One region of the Paeniclostridium hominis genome, then DNA from elsewhere that is predicted to be linked to it. Evidence: riboswitches for the same ligand, from Rfam matches in the RefSeq annotation. Region 1 holds a riboswitch; each other region holds the start of a gene.
What was found. A riboswitch is a leader RNA that binds a small molecule or an ion and turns the genes downstream of it on or off. The one in region 1 is predicted to bind lysine.

Region 1 (5,823 bases):
AAGTTGAAGTTTATATTAACTTTATTTGTTAATTTTATTAATAAATACTTAATTAAATTTAAAATAATTAAATAACACTTAATTGATACTAACATTTTTTTATTATTTATGTCAATAGAATTTAATTATTTTTATAAAAATTAAATATAATTTAATTAAATTGCTAAGAATAAGTTATATTGATATAATTATGTAATAATAATTTTAAATAAATGAATGAGGTAATTAATGTATGAATGAAGTAGATATATCAAGAAACATTACTGAGTATAGAAAGAAAAAAGAGTTAACTATAAAGGAATTAGCTAACTTAACAGGTGTAACACCTTCTTTACTTAGTCAAATAGAAAAGGGAACATCAAACCCATCTATAAACACACTAAAACAAATTTCAAGTGCTTTAGATATACCACTATTTAAATTTTTCATAAATGATAATACAACTGAAGATTTAGTAGTTAGGAAAGATAGTCGTAAAAAAATAATGTTTGCTGAGGACGATAGTTTTGCATATGAATTATTGACTCCAAATTCTCAAGGAGCTATAGAGTTTATGCTTATGAAGATACCAAAAGGAGAGTCATCTTCAAAGGAACTTTTTAGTCATAAGGGAGAAGAAGTAGCTTATGTTATGAAAGGTTGTGTGAGTTTACATTTAATGAACACAGTTATTGAATTAAACTGTGGAGATAGTGTAAAAATACCGCCACATTCAAATCATAAGTGGGAGAATAATACCAATGAAGATTGTGAAGTTATATTTGCAGTAACGCCTCCGTCATTCTAGAAAAATAAATGATGATATAGCTAATATGGCAGATAGAGTTATAACTATTAAGGATGGTAAAGTTTTATATTAATATAGCTGTGATTTTTAAGGTAAGTTTTTTTCGGCTAAGCTGATTTGCTTACCTTTTTTTTCGTTAAAATTGATTATAGATGAGTTTATTTAACTATGTATTACTTTATTGAATAAAATAAAAAATTTAAATAGCATTTGCAACAATATATATTTTAAAATTGTATTTATATATGAAAGGAAAAAAACATAAATATTTATTGGAGGTAAAATTATGAAAAATAAAATAAGTATACTAGTAGCAGCGTTATTAGTTTCAATAAGTGGAACCTTAGTATTTGCAGACAATAACTCATCAAATAATAAACAAGACTCTAAAAATCATCCTGTACAAATAACACCAGAACAACTAGATGTTATGGGGACAATAACAAATATAAAACATGAAGGAGATAACTTAATAATAAGAGTAGAAGCTGTTAAAGATGAGAACATTAAAGATGGAATTGCTACACTAAACTTAAAACCAGAAGCTAGATATGACATAGCAGACGTTATAATAAATAAAAATACGATAATCAAAAAATCAGACTCAGATAAAGTACTTAAAGCATCAGATATAAAACAAAATCAGAGATTAGAAGTTAAATTTGAAAAAATAGAAGGTAGATCTTATCCAGTATATGCTAATGCATATAGTATTATGATTACTGATATGAAAAATTATTAAAAATATAAAAAATTCTAAATATTTACAATACTGTGAAATTGTGCTATAATAATTTATAATAAATAAAACTTAATATAAATTACCTCATCTAAAAAAAGATTGAGGTAGAGGTCGCATTTGCTAAGAGTAATATTGAAGAGGTCGGAATCCAATGACTCAATATAAAAGGAGTAAGTGCCGAAGTGCTAGTGTCCAAAGCTAGTGCTGGGACTGTATTTAATAAGTACAGTACTGTCATCAAAATTATCCCGAGTTTTGATGGAGAGCTATCTTAAGTAAGATATAGGGAAGATGTAGGTATGTTGTATTTGGCATATTCAGCTCAACATGTACTCATGTTGAGCTTTTTTAATATATGCGTGAAGCAAACTTTTACATCTATATAAACTAAGATAGAAAAAGGGAAAAAGACAATTAATTGTCTTACTTAAAAAAATGGGGGGAGATTAAAAATGAACATTTTAAGAAAAAGAAAGTTTACTATGCCAAATACACTTACTATAATATTTTTACTAATAGTAGTAATGGCAATTCTTACTTGGATAGTGCCAAGTGGAAGTTTTGAAAGAGAAGACATAGAAGGAAGAATGGTTGTTGTAGCTGGAACTTATGAAAAAGTAAAATCAAATCCACAAGGGGTTACAGATGTATTTACAGCACCTATAAATGGATTTATAGATGCAGCTGAAGTAGTTGGATTTGTTTTAATAGTTGGAGGAGCTTTTGGAATAGTTAATAAAACAGGAGCTATAGAAGCCGTTATAGCTCATACTGTAAACAAAATGAAAAAATTCCAATTCCTAATAATACCTATATCAATGATACTATTTGGATTAGGCGGGACAACGTTTGGAATGAGTGAAGAAACACTGCCTTTTTATATGATATTTATTCCACTTATGACTAGCATGGGATATGATTCACTAACAGCAGTGGCAACAGTTTTTATAGGAGCAACAGCTGGATTTGGAGCAGCTACTACTAATCCTTTCTCTGTAGGAATAGCTCAAGCACTTTCAAATATAGCACCAGGTTCTGGAATAGAGTATAGAGTTATTATGTTTGTAATATTCATGTCTATAAGTATAGCATTTGTTATGATGTATGCTAATAAAGTTAAAAAGGATCCGACAAAGTCTTTAGTTCAGAATATATCATTAAATCAAGAAGCAATAGATAGTAGTGATATAAATATAAAGGAGTTTACAAAAAGAGAAGCTATGGTAATAGCAATTTTTACAATAGGTATGGGAATTATGGTGTATGGAGTTTTACAATTAGGTTGGTACATCACTGAGATTGCAATGGTATTTACAGCTATAGGTGTAATATCAGGATTAGCAGCAGGACTTAAACAAGATGAAATAGTTAGTTCGTTTACAAGTGGAGCAAAAGATTTAATGTCAGCAGGATTATGTATAGCATTTGCACGTGGAATAGTTATAATTGCAGAAAATGGATATATAATAGATACAATCTTAAATTCTGCAGCAAATGTATTAAATGGATTACCAAAAGCTATATTTATAAATTTAACTTTCTTAATAGAAGGTTTAATAGCATTTTTAATACCATCAGCATCAGGACTTGCATCACTTACAATACCTGTTCTTGCACCACTTGGAGATTTAGTAGATGTATCTAGACAAATGATAGTTACAGCTTATCAATTTGGCATAGGTATAACTAATTTAATAACACCTACATCTGGAGTTTTAATGGGAGCACTAGCACTAGCTAATATTCCTTGGTCAAAGTGGATTAGATTTATAATGCCTTTAATTTTAGTTCTAGTAATTACTACAATGGTATTTTTAACAACAGGATTATATATAGGGTTTTAATATAGCATTTTTAGCAGAATAAACTTTTAGGAGGTCAATAACAAAGGGTTGCAATAAATCATGAACTTACAAACAAATTTTTTGCTATAAACATAAAATAAATAATATGTAGTAAATATGGGTTTAGTGAGATTCATTTCCACCATTTAAAACCATGAAAATAGTATTGGCTATATAGTCAATACTATTTTTGATTTAATATATCTTAATTATGGAAAAGATATGCCAAAATTCCCAATTAATTATATAACTAAAATTTTCGGAATACACTGCAAATTTTTACAATATACGACAATAACTATTGATATAATATCTGAGGGAAAGAGGGTGATAAAGTGATAGATCAAAATGTTGTAACTCGGGTAGAAAAGAAATATGAAATAAATGCATTTACTGCAATGAACTTAAAAAGCATTTTATGTAAAACATTAATTCAAGATTCGCATAATACCAATGATGGGTATATGGTTAGATCGTTATATTTTGATACATTTTACAATAATGACTATTTTGACAAAGAAAATGGATTAGAATATAGAAGAAAAATAAGACTTAGGACATATGATCCAAGGGCGCAATTTCTAAAATTAGAACTTAAACAAAAAGAAGGTGAATATCAGCATAAACATTCATTAACTATACCAAAAAACATGGCTCAAAGACTTTTAGATGGACACTATGAAGTATTAAAAGAACTAAACAATAGTTTTGCAGATAAATTGTACACTATAATGCAGACTAATTTATATAGGCCAAAATGTATAGTAGAGTATAAAAGATTAGCTTATATAGTTAAAGAAAACAATACAAGGATAACTATAGATAGTGATTTGAAATCTAGTGAGTCAAATATGGATATATTTAATCCTTCACTATCTCTAAATAAGGTAACTAGTAAAACAATACTGGAAGTAAAATACAACAATTTTTTATTAAGTTATGTAAAAGACATAATAGATAATACTAATAAATCTCAAACATCAGCTAGTAAATATTGTATGTCGAGATATATTAGCTACTTATAAGGGGGAAAAAACTAGAAATGAAAGAAATGATTTTAAAATACTTTCAAGAAAGTAATTCATCAATGAGTATTGAACAGGTATTACTTAATTTTTTAGTATCAATAATATTGTCTATAGTAATATATTTGGCATATAGATATTCTCATTCAAAGGCAGTATATAGTCAAAGATTTAATGTATCGCTTTCCATGTTAACTATAGTAACTACTATGGTTATGAATGTAATTGGAAATAATATAGCTCTATCTCTAGGTATGGTGGGGGCACTGTCTATAGTTCGTTTTAGAACAGCTATAAAAGACCCAAGAGATTCAGTTTATATCTTTTGGTGTATAGTAGTAGGTATTTGTTGTGGAGTATCTGAATATACAATAGCAGGTATAGGAAGTGCAATATTATTTATATTCTTACTTATATTTGGGCATATAAAGTCAAATGATAGGTATTTACTTGTAATACATGCAAAGGCAAAAGTTGAAGAAGAAATAGAAAAAGCTATCTTAGTATTTTATAATGGTGAAGCTAATATGCGTGTAAAAAATACTACAAGTGAAAGAGTTGAATATATATATGAACTTTCACAACGTATAATAAATTCTTCTAAAGACAAAGGACATATCAATAAAAAACTATATGAACTAGATGGAGTAGAAAGCGTTAACTTAGTTTGCCAAAATGAGGATATAAATAGATGATAAGAAAAATATTAGCTAGTAAAAGAAATCTAAGTATATTGGTAGCAATAGGATTACTAGTATCAAGTATTTCACTATCTATACTTATAGAAAAAAATTCTCAAAAAAGAGTACATAATCATAGACAAAAAGATATAAAAAATCAGCCAAGAGAATTTGATATGAAAGAGGATTATACTATAAGTGATTCTTTTAGTACTCATTTGCCATTAGTAGTTATAGATACTAATGGTGAAAGCCCAAAGTCTGGTGTTACTTGGGATCCAGAAAAAAGGTACTTTACACCGGTAGATATAGATCCATACGTTGATGGAAGTATAAGTATTATTGATAATGAGGGAAGCATAAATAATATTAAAGATAAGCCTACTAATAAATCAGATATATTAATCAAGCAAAGAGGTAACACCTCAACTAGATTTCCTAAAAAACAATATTTAATAAAAACAATAAATAAAGATGGAAGCAAAAATAAGCAAGATATATTAGGCATGGGAGAAGAATGGGAATGGGTACTGAATATATCTTATATAGATAAAACTCTACTTAGAAATTATATGGCTTTAAATATTGCAGGAGAAATAATGCCATATACTCCAGATGTAAGGTACTGTGAAGTGGTAATGAAGGATGATGATAAGTATACTTATGAAGGTGTATACCTTATGATGGAAAATGTAAAACAAGGAGAAGATAGAGTTAATATTTCTAAGTATGATAATAAGTTTAC
Region 2 (5,823 bases), 230 kb from region 1:
TAAAAGATATGATAGTATCAATAAAAGACAAATATGAAAAAGGAGAAAGACCAGTAAGTGAGGATAAGCCAAGAATCCTAATAACTGGATGTCCAATAGGTGGAGTAAGTGAAAAAATAGTAAAAACTATAGAAGATAGTGGAGCAGTTGTAGTTGCATTTGAAACTTGTGGAGGGATAAGATCTAATGATGAATTAGTAGATGAAAATAATCCTGATCCGATAGATGCTATAGCTAAAAAATACATAAATATAGCATGTTCATGCATAGTTAATAATGATGCAAGAATAGATCTTTTAAATAGGTTAATAGATGAATATAAAATAGATGGAGTAATAGATGTTGTATTACAAGCATGTCATACATTTAATGTAGAGAGCTATAGAATTAAAAAATTTGTAAATGAAGTTAAAAATAAGCCATATATGGCTATAGAAACTGATTATTCAAAATCAGATACAGAGCAACTAAGAACAAGATTTGAAGCATTTATAGAAATGATAGATTAAAATTAGGGGGACTTTATGTACAGTGTAGGTATAGATTCAGGTTCTGTAGCAACTAAAGGAGTTTTGTTTGATGGTAATAATATAATAAAAAAAATTATAATACCAACAGGATGGAGCCCTAAGTGTGCATCACTCGAAGTTTATAATAAACTAACTAAAGATATTGAAAAAAGTGATATAAAAAAAGTTATAGGAACTGGATATGGAAGAGTTAGTATGGATTTTGTAGATAAAAAAGTAACCGAAATAACATGTCATGCTAAGGGAATCCATTTTTTAAACAACAACATAAAAACTATTTTAGATATAGGTGGACAAGATAGTAAGGTAATAAATTTAGATAATGATGGAAATGTATCTAATTTTATAATGAATGATAAATGTGCAGCTGGAACTGGTAGATTTCTACAAGTGACATCTAATTTGTTAGGAACCGATGTTGGCAGTATAGATGATTTAGCAAAAGGAGCTGAGCCTGAAATAATATCAAGTATGTGTACAGTTTTTGCAGAATCAGAGATAATAAGTCTATTAGCAAAAAGTGTATCTAAAGAATCTATAGCAGCAGGTATATTACAATCTATAGCAAATAGGTCAAAATCAATGTTATCTAGAATTGATATATTAGATGAAATTGCATTTACAGGCGGGGTAGCAAAATGTAGTGTGCTTGTAAATATGATTGAAGAGAGTTTAAATAAGAAAATATATATAGCTGAGGATACTCAAATAATAGGAGCATTAGGGGCAGCTATTATAGGATATAAAAAATAAAAGGATGGTTAAAACCATCCTTTTATTATGCAATTGACTCTTCTTTTTCAACCTTTACATCTGATTGGTTTGATAATTTTGTTATACCAATTCCCGTAGCAGCTAAAGTTAATGATATTATAGGACATATCAAGTTAAAAAATGCGTATGGTAAAAATGCAAATGATCCAACTGCAAGAGTAGCACTCATGTAAGCTCCACATGTATTCCAAGGAATAAGTGGAGAAGTTATAGTGGCACTATCCTCTAATGCACGTGATAAATTTTCAGGAGCTAAACCTTGTTTTTTGAAGGCTTCTCTATACATACTTCCAGGCATTACTATAGCTAAATATTGATCAGCAACTGCTAGATTAGTTCCTATACAAGTAAATATAGTTGCAGCAACCAACCCTAAAGTTCCTTTTGCAAACTTTAATATTGCAGTAGCTAAAGCTTCTAACATACCAGTTTTTTCAAGTATACCACCAGTAGCTAAAGCACATAACATAAGTGATACTGTACCTAACATACTATTAAGTCCACCACGAGATAATAATTCATCGACAAAGACCATACCACTATTAGATGTATAACCAACTTGAGCAACCTCTAATACTTCTTTAAAAGAAGCTCCTTGGAAAACTATAGCTACTAATCCACCAAGTAGTGTACCTATTATAAGACCTGGAACAGCAGGTACTTTTAAAATTACCATTATTATAACAGCTGCTGGAATTAATAATAATAATGGTGATAATGTATTATAACTTGCTGATAATGCTTGTTGAATTTGTGTAATTTGACTACTATCTATAGCTTGACCTGCATATTTAAAACCTATAACTGCATATATAATAAGCGCTATTAAATATGCAGGAATTGTTGAATATAACATATGCTTTATATGAGTAAATAAATCAGTTCCTGCCATAGCTGGAGCTAAATTTGTAGTATCTGAAAGAGGAGACATCTTATCCCCAAAGTATGCTCCAGAAATTATAGCACCAGCTATTATTTCTTTAGGAATTCCAAGTGCACTACCTATACCTAAAAGTGCAATACCTATAGTACCTGCAGTAGTCCAAGAAGAACCTGTTGATATAGAAACTATAGAACATATTATAGTTGTAGCAACTAAGAATATTCCTGGTGATAATATATTTAATCCCCAATAAATCATGCTTGGAACAACACCAGATAATATCCATGTACCAATTAACATACCTACAATTAAAAGAATAATTATAGCTTGCATCGTAGAATTTATAGTAGATAATATACCTTCTTCAATTTCTTTCCATGTGAATCCTAGCTTAAAAACAGCTATAAAACCACTAAATATTCCGCCTAAAGCTAATGGTATATGAGCGGAAACACCTAATTTAGTTAATGATATGCATAATAAAAATACTAAAACACCTATGCATAAAAGTGAATCGCCCAATGAAGCTTGTCTTTTCTCTCTTTTTAACATAATAACCTCCAATAATTTATAAGAATATAACTTAAAATGGAGCATAGTACTAAAAAAGGTCTAGAAGACAAAGAGATACTTCTAGACCTGAGATTATTATATAAATATAATAACGTAATCTAAAGATAGCTCTCCACATAAAGTGACAGTGTTATGCATATTATACATAACCCCAACATATAAGCTCAAAGCAAAACTTATATATTTCGGCATTATTACCTTTCCTATTATCTCACAGGTGCTTTTCCTCAATAATAGTAATATTTAATAATGCGACCTCTACCATTAGTTATATTCTGTTTATTTAATAAATTTATTATATCATATAAAATAAAAATGTAAATATTAATTAAAATAAAAATTAAAATTTTAAAAATATAAAAAACAGTCTATCATTTGATATACTATTTTTTAGTTTAAAAAGTTAGGACCGTAAGTTTCTTCTATTTCTCTTCTTAATTCATTAGGATCATTAATACCTTGATTCATTGCTCTAGCAAGTATATTAGCTTTGTCATATGGAGACATCCAAGAGAATATACCACCTAAACAGTTATCTACGACATATTGAGATTTTATATATATAGAAAGAATATCATCATATGACATAGCAAATTCCCCATCTTTTACTAGATATGGAACTTGAGCATCTTTATCAAATCTGAATTCATATCCATTTTTATTAATATAATCTCTTCTAAGTTGATCATAAGATCTTGTAATTGTAGCTCCTAAACGTCCGTAAAAAGGAACTCCAAGCATTATTTTTTGTGAAGGCATTCCAGCATTAGTTAAATTTTGAACCATAGCATCTACACTATAACCAGGTATTGATAAATTAGAGTCATATAGATTTGATTGATGTTTTTGAGCATTAGGGCCTGTTTCACCAGCAGTAAAGTCATAACTCATTAAGTTAAAGTGATTTATTAAAGGTGCAATTTTAGCTATTTCAACACTTCTATTTATATATGCTCTATCACCTGTACCAGCCACACTTAGCCATTTATCAGGACCTATAATATCTCTAATAGCAGTTAAAAGAAGTGTAAAGTTTTCTTTATCTTCAGGTCTAGATTTAATTCCAGCGGCACTATTTGCAGGATATTCCCAATCAATATCAATACCATCTAAGTCATATTGATTAATAAGTGCATTTACTTCTCTTGCAAAGTTATATCTAGAAGTTGGTGTTAATGAAGCATCTGAAAATCCATCTTGCCCCCATCCACCGATAGCAACTATAACATTTAAATCTGGATTATCTTTTCTTAAAGCTAGCAATTGTCGTAAATATTTAGGAGTTGGAATGAATAAAGTACCATCAGGTCTTATTTCAGCAAATGCATAAATAACAAAATCAAGTAAAAAAGCATCAACATTTGAAGGATCACCTAATACATATGTGCCTACTAATCTAACTAAATCTGGACAGTTAGGATTTTCTGCAATATTACTAGATGGAGCTGAAATTTGAGGTCTAGATTTAGATTTACATACTTTTTTCTTATAATTCATAGGTTCATATAAATTAGAATTTTTTGAATTAGGGTTTTTATCTGGTATAAAGCAAAGATACCAGTCTATAAAATCTTCATTTTCAGAACAACTATTAATGCGTTGAGTTAATTCCTTGTATGTTTTTGGAGGTGGAAGTATAACAGGCATACCAGGAAGCCAATTTGCAGGTGTTACAATATTTTGTTCATCAGATGTTTGTAGTGCATCTATAATTCTTATTATTTCAGGAATATTTCTTCCAGTAGTCAATGGATAATATAATATAGTTCTTAATATCTGATTAGGGTCAATTATAAAAACTGACCTAACTGTAACTGAATCACTCATAGGTTCAGAGATCATTCCATATAATTGAGCTATTTCCATTTTTCTATCATCTATTATAGGAAATGGAATTTTGATTCCAGTATTTCTATATATGTTGTCAAGCCAAGACAAATGAGAACTGTTACTATCAACACTAAGTCCTATTAATTCTGTATTTCTTTTTTGAAAATTTGAATAGTATTTTGCAAAACATAAAAATTCTGTAGTACATACAGGTGTAAAATCTCCAGGGTGAGAAAAAAGTACAACCCATTTTCCTTTGTAATCAGATAATTTTATTGGTCCGCTTGTTGTATTAGCACTAAAATTAGGCGCTTTAGAGCCTAAGCTAGGAAGACAAGGCAAATAAATCACTCCTTTAAAAGTTAGTTTTAATTTAATTTATTAACTAACTTATAGGAATGTTACTAATAAGAATTGCTATTTTAATACAAATTTGGTATATTTATTATATTAGAATATATGTATGATTTGTTGATATTAGGGGGCAAAAACATGAAAAAAAGCCAAAAAAATAAAAAGGTGCCAAGATTTGTTAAAACATTTTCGGATATTTTAAGAATACTTGTGTTATCATCTGTAATATCCCTAAGTATTACGAGTGTATTATTAGTAGTAAACTCAATAACAGGAGTATTCATAGGATTTAGATATTATATTGCATTAGCTTTAGGAATGATTATTACATTGACACCATGTTGGGTCTTATGTGACTGTAAAAGAATTTTTGGTAAAAAAGTTTATAGATCTAAGAAAATTAGACCAGCAACTAAAAGGTCACAAAGAAATAAAGAAACAATTAGAAGAAGAAAAATATCTTAAAAAGTACGGCGTATGTTGTACTTTTTTTTCTTTATCTTAATATAATTAATAATAGGGTAGAGGAGGGATTATATGAACTACGATGTTTTTTGTAGTAGTGTAGTAGGATATAAGAATAAAATTAAAAATAAAGGATCTCAAGATTATTTAAAGTATAAAAAATTGGAAAATGGAATTATTTGTGCAATAGGAGATGGACACGGAATAGATAGGTGTAAATATAGTCACAAAGGATCAGAGTTTGCTTGTGATGCATGTATTGATATATTAACTGATTTATATGATGAAATAGCAAATTTTGATGAAGAGGAATTAAATAATTTAATTAAAAATATTAGTAAAGAAAACTATATACAAGTGTCTATACAAAATAGATGGAGAAAGTACGTTATAAATCATTTTAGAAAAAAAGTA
Region 3 (5,823 bases), on a different contig from region 1:
ACCATCTATATTCATATCTTTTAATAAAGCATTTACCATTTTAATTGCTAATTCATCTGCTGAAGCTATTTTTTCTCTTCTTATTCCTGGTTCTCCATGTATTCCAACTCCAAATTCTATCTCATCTTCACCTAATTCAAAAGTTGGAGTACCTTTTGCGGGAACAGTGCATGATGTAAGTGCAAATCCTATACTTCTAACACTATTTGCTGCTTTTTCAGCAATAGTTTTAACTTCTTCTAAAGACATTCCTCTTTGTGCAGCTGCCCCAGCTATTTTATGTACTAATACAGTTCCTGCAACACCACGTCTTCCTACAGTATATAAACTATCTTCAACAGCTATATCATCATCTACTTTTACATAATCAACCTTAATACCATCTTCACTTGCTAAATAAGCAGCATTTTTAAAGTTCATCATATCTCCACTATAATTTTTTATAATTAATAATGTTCCCTTATCACTTGCTGTAGCTTTTATAGCTTGATAAATTTGTATTTGAGATGGTGAAGCAAATACATCTCCACAAACAGCAGCATCTAGCATCCCTTTTCCTACAAATCCTGCATGTGCGGGTTCATGTCCACTTCCTCCACCACTTATTAAACTAACTTTATTTTTATTTATATCTTTTTTCTTTATTACTTTATATTTTTTTATAAATTCAAGTTCTGGATGTGCCATAGCTATTCCATTACACATCTCCATAACTATATTTTCTGGTTTATTTATTATCTTTTTCATATTACATACCTCTGTTGTTTTTATATGTTTTTCCTATTTTGTCAGCTGTAATAATAGCTGCAGCTACAGATTCTATATCTATTGGAAATGGCATAGCATATATTGATTCCTCTGGAATACAAGCTTTTTCTGCAACAGCAATAGCTTCTTCTTCGGTAATACTATCTACTCCTATATCTTCCAAACATACAGGTAATCCTATTTCTAAGCAGAAATCTAATACTTGATTTATTTCTTCTGTTGGAGCATTTTCTAACACTAATTGTGCTATTGTACCAAATGCAACCTTTTCCCCATGGAAATACTTATGTGTTCCTTCTAACATAGTTAATCCGTCATGAATTGCATGAGCTGCTGCTAATCCTCCACTTTCAAATCCAAGTCCTGATAAAAGTATGTTTGTTTCTATAATATTTTCTAGCGCTTGAGTTACTAAATTACATTCACATGACTGCTTTGCTTTTACTCCATCTTTTAATAAAGTTTCATAGCATAATTTAGCAAGTGCTAATGCTGCATTAGTTCCAATAGCTGTTTCACATTTACCTTCTCTAACACCACAAGGTAATCCTGCATTTACTTTTGTAAATGAGCTTGATGTAGCCCTTGCTTCAAAATATGTTGATAATGCATCTCCCATTCCTGAAACTAAGAAACGAGTAGGAGCTTTTGCTATAACTGTAGTATCAACAAGTACTACACTAGGACTTTGTTTGAAATATGCATAATCATCAAATTCTCCTTCTGGTGTGTATAATACTGCTGAATGACTTGTTGGAGCATCTGTGGCAGCTATAGTTGGAACTATAATTAAATTTTCACCTTGTGCAACACACTTAGCAGTATCTATTGCTTTACCACCACCAAGACCTATTGTACAAGCACATTTATTGTTCTTAGCTATTTCTTGTAATCTAGCTACTTCTTGTCTTGAACATTCTCCTTTGAAGTTACTTTCTACAAAATTTATATTAAATTTTTTTGCAGTTGCATCTAATTTATTTTTAACACGTTGTATATCATCTTTATGAGCAATTAATAAAGCTGAGTCCCCAAATACTTTTACAAAATAACCTAAATTTAATAATTCATCTTGTCCCTGTACATATTTTGTAGGGCATATAAATGCTTTTCTCATCTTAATCTCTCCTTCACATTTTATTAAATGTTATTATTTTTTAAGTTATTTTCATTGTAATATCGTTTTCACAAAATTACATTGGACTCATATGTTAAAAAGTTACGATTTAAAACCGTAATTTTTTGACCTAAATTTGTATAATTGTATTTTTGATACTTTTCGTAATTTTTTTAACGATATAATAGTGTTAAACTAATTATATTTATTTTCTAAATTGTTTTCTATAAGAAAATGGTGTAACTCCCTCATACTTTTTAAATATTTTTATAAAATATCCAGCTTCACTAAAACCAAGTTCCTCACTTATTTCATTAATAGGCATATCGGTTTCTTCTAAAATACTTTTCGCCCATTTAATTTTTAACTTTGATATATAACTTGAGAAATTTTCTCCTATCTCTTTTGAAAATAACCGGCTAAAATAACTAGGACTTACGTGGCATAAGTTTGCCATCTTTTCCATAGATATATTTTCACTTTTATTTTTATAAATATATTCTATTGCTGGCCTTAAAGTTTTGCTTACAGAGATTTTATCAAAATCGTTATCTTGATTTTCTGTAATATAGCTATTTATAATAGCATTAGATATCTCTTTTTGTACATTTTTGATATTTTTTATACTATATCCTTTAAACATTTTAGAATTTATTTCCGATTCATTTTTTATGGATTTTTCATACATTTCCAAAATTAAGTTTTTGTCTAGCGCTTCTTCAACTATGTAATTAGATAAGTAAAATAACATATTAGAAATATTTTTTACTTCACTATAAGATAAAACTGGCAATTCTTCATAATATTCTTTTAATACTTCTGTATTATATTCATCTAATGACTTATGTGATATATTTAATATTTGTTCTAAATCATCGCAAGAGTTAGAATCTGACAATTTTACTTGACCTGCCATAATAGCTCCAATATATTTACCATCTATTATAATAGGAATTGCAACATCAACTATATTGTAATGACATAAATATATATACGGTTTGTTTAATCGTACTGCTTCTAATCCTCCTCTTGAATCACACTTTTGACAATGTTTTGCTAGATTTGAGTTAGCTCTTACCCTTTCACAAAATTTATGACAGCCACTGTGCTTCGTAACTGGATTTCCTTTATAATCTACAATAACAATTGCCATTTTAGTAACTATAGAAAGATAATCTTGAAGATTATTCCACTTTTTAGAATCTATTATTTTATTTAAACTTAAGCTTTCATTTCTCACTTTTTATACTCCTTTAAAAGTAATTTTTCTAACTTAATATATAATAATTTTAACACATATAATTTTTATAAGATAAAAATTATATACTAATTATCTTAATTGTATATAAAATGTATATTAAGTTTCTATTTTTATTTGTATATTTACTATATGTTTTTGAATAATATCTCATTTATGATACAAAATAACGTTGGAGGTGTATTTTATGTTAAATTTAACTACTAAAGAAAGAATGTTATTAGAAGATGAAAAAAGTCATGAAGAATTATGTGTTCAAAAATATAAGGATTATGCTCAAAAAGCTTCTTGTTCTGAGCTAAAAAATTTATTTAATCAACTTGCTCAAAAAGAACAACAACACTTGGATTCTATAAATCAATTGTTAAGTGGTACTGTACCTAACGTAAATCAAGGTCAAAGCCAAGGAAATCAAAATTCAAATAGTCAAACTAATTCAGCTATGCCTAACCTTAATTCACAAGCGTCTCAAGGTATGCCATTTAATCAACATGATAAAATGCTGTGTCAAGACACACTTAGTACAGAAAAATATATATCATCTACATATGATACAGCTATATTTGAATTTAAAGATAAAAATGTAAGACAAGTTTTAAACCATATTCAAAAAGAAGAACAAGAACATGGTGAAAAAATTTATAATTATATGAGTCAACACAATATGTACAACTAGTTTTTTAATAATTATTACTCCTAAAAAATCATGACTATTTGATTTAATATAGTTGATATTAAATATCTGAAAATAATTAACTTTATAACTATAATTTTTAATATTGACTTATTTTAAATTTTATTTATAATTGAATACAACAAGTAGATAACTGAGATAGAGGCGCGAAACTTAAGATTAGTATTATGGAGGTAAGCTCGATGAAGTAATATGAAAGGAAATTTCGCCGAAGTAAATAGTTAATAGCTTTAATACTATTTACTGGGCTTATATAGAATATATATAAGACTGTCACATTTTGTGGAGAGCTATTTTCAATGAAAACATACGATAACCTCGTACTTTTTGTATGATCTTTTTGTATTTATGTCATGGGTATAGTCTCATGACTTTTTTATTGGTAAAAATATTTTTATTATCTTAGTTACTTATTTATAATTGACACCATAAGGAGGATAATTTAAATGAGTGAACAAAATCACGAATTAAAAAGAGGATTAAAGGCAAGACACTTAAACATGATAGCTTTAGGTGGTTCTATAGGAACAGGTATATTTCTTGCAATGGGAGATACGCTTCATCAAGCAGGACCTGGAGGAGCATTATTAGCTTATGGTCTAATAGGAGTAATGGTTTATTTTTTAATAACTAGCTTAGGTGAAATGGCAACTTATATGCCTATATCTGGTTCATTTAGTTCTTATGCAACTAAGTTTATAGATCCAGCACTTGGCTTTGCACTTGGATGGAACTATTGGTACAACTGGGCTATAACAATAGCTGCTGAAATGGTTGCAGGTTCTTTAGTTATGAAATACTGGTTCCCTCATGTTCCAGGATTTTATTGGAGTATATTATTTTTATTTATAATTGTTGGATTAAACTTTTTATCATCAAAAGCTTATGGAGAATCTGAATATTGGTTTGCTGGAATAAAAGTACTTACTGTAATTATATTTTTAGTAATAGGAGTACTAATGATTCTTGGAATAATGGGTTCAGATGAAATAGGCTTTCATAATTATTTTATAGCTGATGGACCATTTCATGGTGGAGCTAAATCTATATTTGCAATATTTTTAGTTGCTGGTTTTTCATTCCAAGGTACAGAACTTATAGGAGTTGCTGCTGGTGAAAGTGAGAATCCTGAAAAAACTATACCAAAGGCTATAAAATCAATATTTTGGAGAATATTAATATTTTATTTAGGAACTATAGTAGTTTTAGGTGCTATAATACCTTTTACACAAGCAGGAGTTTCAGAAAGTCCATTTACTATGGTTTTTGAAAAAGCTGGAATAGCTGGTGCTGCTTCTCTTATGAATGCAGTTATATTAACTTCTGTATTATCTGCTGGTAACTCTGGTATGTATGCATCAAGTAGAATGCTTCACTCTATGGCAAAAGAAGGACTTGCTCCTAAGATGTTTGCAAAAACTAATAAAAGGGGCGTTCCTGTAAATGCTTTAGTTTTAACTACTATAATAGCTTCTGCATGTTTCTTAACAGGTATATTTGCAGAAAGTACTGTTTATGTTTGGCTAGTTGCTGCATCTGGTCTTGCAGGATTTATTGCATGGGTTGGTATAGCAGTTTGTCATTATAGATTTAGAAAAGCGTATATTCATCAAGGTCATGATTTAAAAGAATTAAAATATAAAGCTAAATGGTATCCTTTTGGACCTATCCTAGCACTTTTAATGTGTCTTATAATAATAATTGGTCAAGGTTATTCCTGTATAAAGCCATCAGGTATCGATTGGAAAGGTTTAGTAGCTTCTTATATAGGTATTCCTTTATTCTTCGCTTTATATATATATTATAAGATTAAACATAAAACTAAAGTTATTCCTTTAGATAAAGTAGATTTAACTTATGTTGAATCTAGAGAAAAAGCTTCTGAAATCATAGAAAAAGACATTCAAGAATTAAACTAAATATATAAAAAATAAAAAGATATTTTCATTAAATATATGAAAATATCTTTTTTGTATTTTTAATTTA

Region 2: it holds a riboswitch for lysine, as region 1 does, so the genes downstream of both, nhaC (Na+/H+ antiporter NhaC) here and H8891_RS04325 (YfcC family protein) in region 1, are expected to answer to the same signal.
Region 3: it holds a riboswitch for lysine, as region 1 does, so the genes downstream of both, H8891_RS09825 (amino acid permease) here and H8891_RS04325 (YfcC family protein) in region 1, are expected to answer to the same signal.

The regions. Positions count from the first base shown of each region.
Region 1 covers NZ_JACRWD010000001.1:906,581-912,403, forward strand. The annotation lists gene H8891_RS04315 (helix-turn-helix domain-containing protein) at 233-787, shown strand; gene H8891_RS04320 (hypothetical protein) at 1,074-1,529, shown strand; lysine riboswitch at 1,627-1,806, shown strand; gene H8891_RS04325 (YfcC family protein) at 1,982-3,373, shown strand; gene H8891_RS04330 (VTC domain-containing protein) at 3,709-4,398, shown strand; gene H8891_RS04335 (DUF4956 domain-containing protein) at 4,416-5,093, shown strand; gene H8891_RS04340 (CotH kinase family protein) at 5,090-5,823, shown strand, end outside.
Region 2 covers NZ_JACRWD010000001.1:674,719-680,541, forward strand. The annotation lists gene H8891_RS03210 (double-cubane-cluster-containing anaerobic reductase) at 1-509, shown strand, start outside; gene H8891_RS03215 (acyl-CoA dehydratase activase) at 525-1,283, shown strand; gene nhaC (Na+/H+ antiporter NhaC) at 1,309-2,739, opposite strand; lysine riboswitch at 2,858-3,029, opposite strand; gene H8891_RS03225 (peroxiredoxin) at 3,151-4,941, opposite strand; gene H8891_RS03230 (hypothetical protein) at 5,083-5,409, shown strand; gene H8891_RS03235 (protein phosphatase 2C domain-containing protein) at 5,482-5,823, shown strand, end outside.
Region 3 covers NZ_JACRWD010000003.1:8,246-14,068, forward strand. The annotation lists gene dhaK (dihydroxyacetone kinase subunit DhaK) at 1-747, opposite strand, end outside; gene H8891_RS09810 (glycerol dehydrogenase) at 749-1,885, opposite strand; gene H8891_RS09815 (PocR ligand-binding domain-containing protein) at 2,091-3,125, opposite strand; gene H8891_RS09820 (spore coat protein) at 3,331-3,819, shown strand; lysine riboswitch at 3,969-4,138, shown strand; gene H8891_RS09825 (amino acid permease) at 4,284-5,756, shown strand.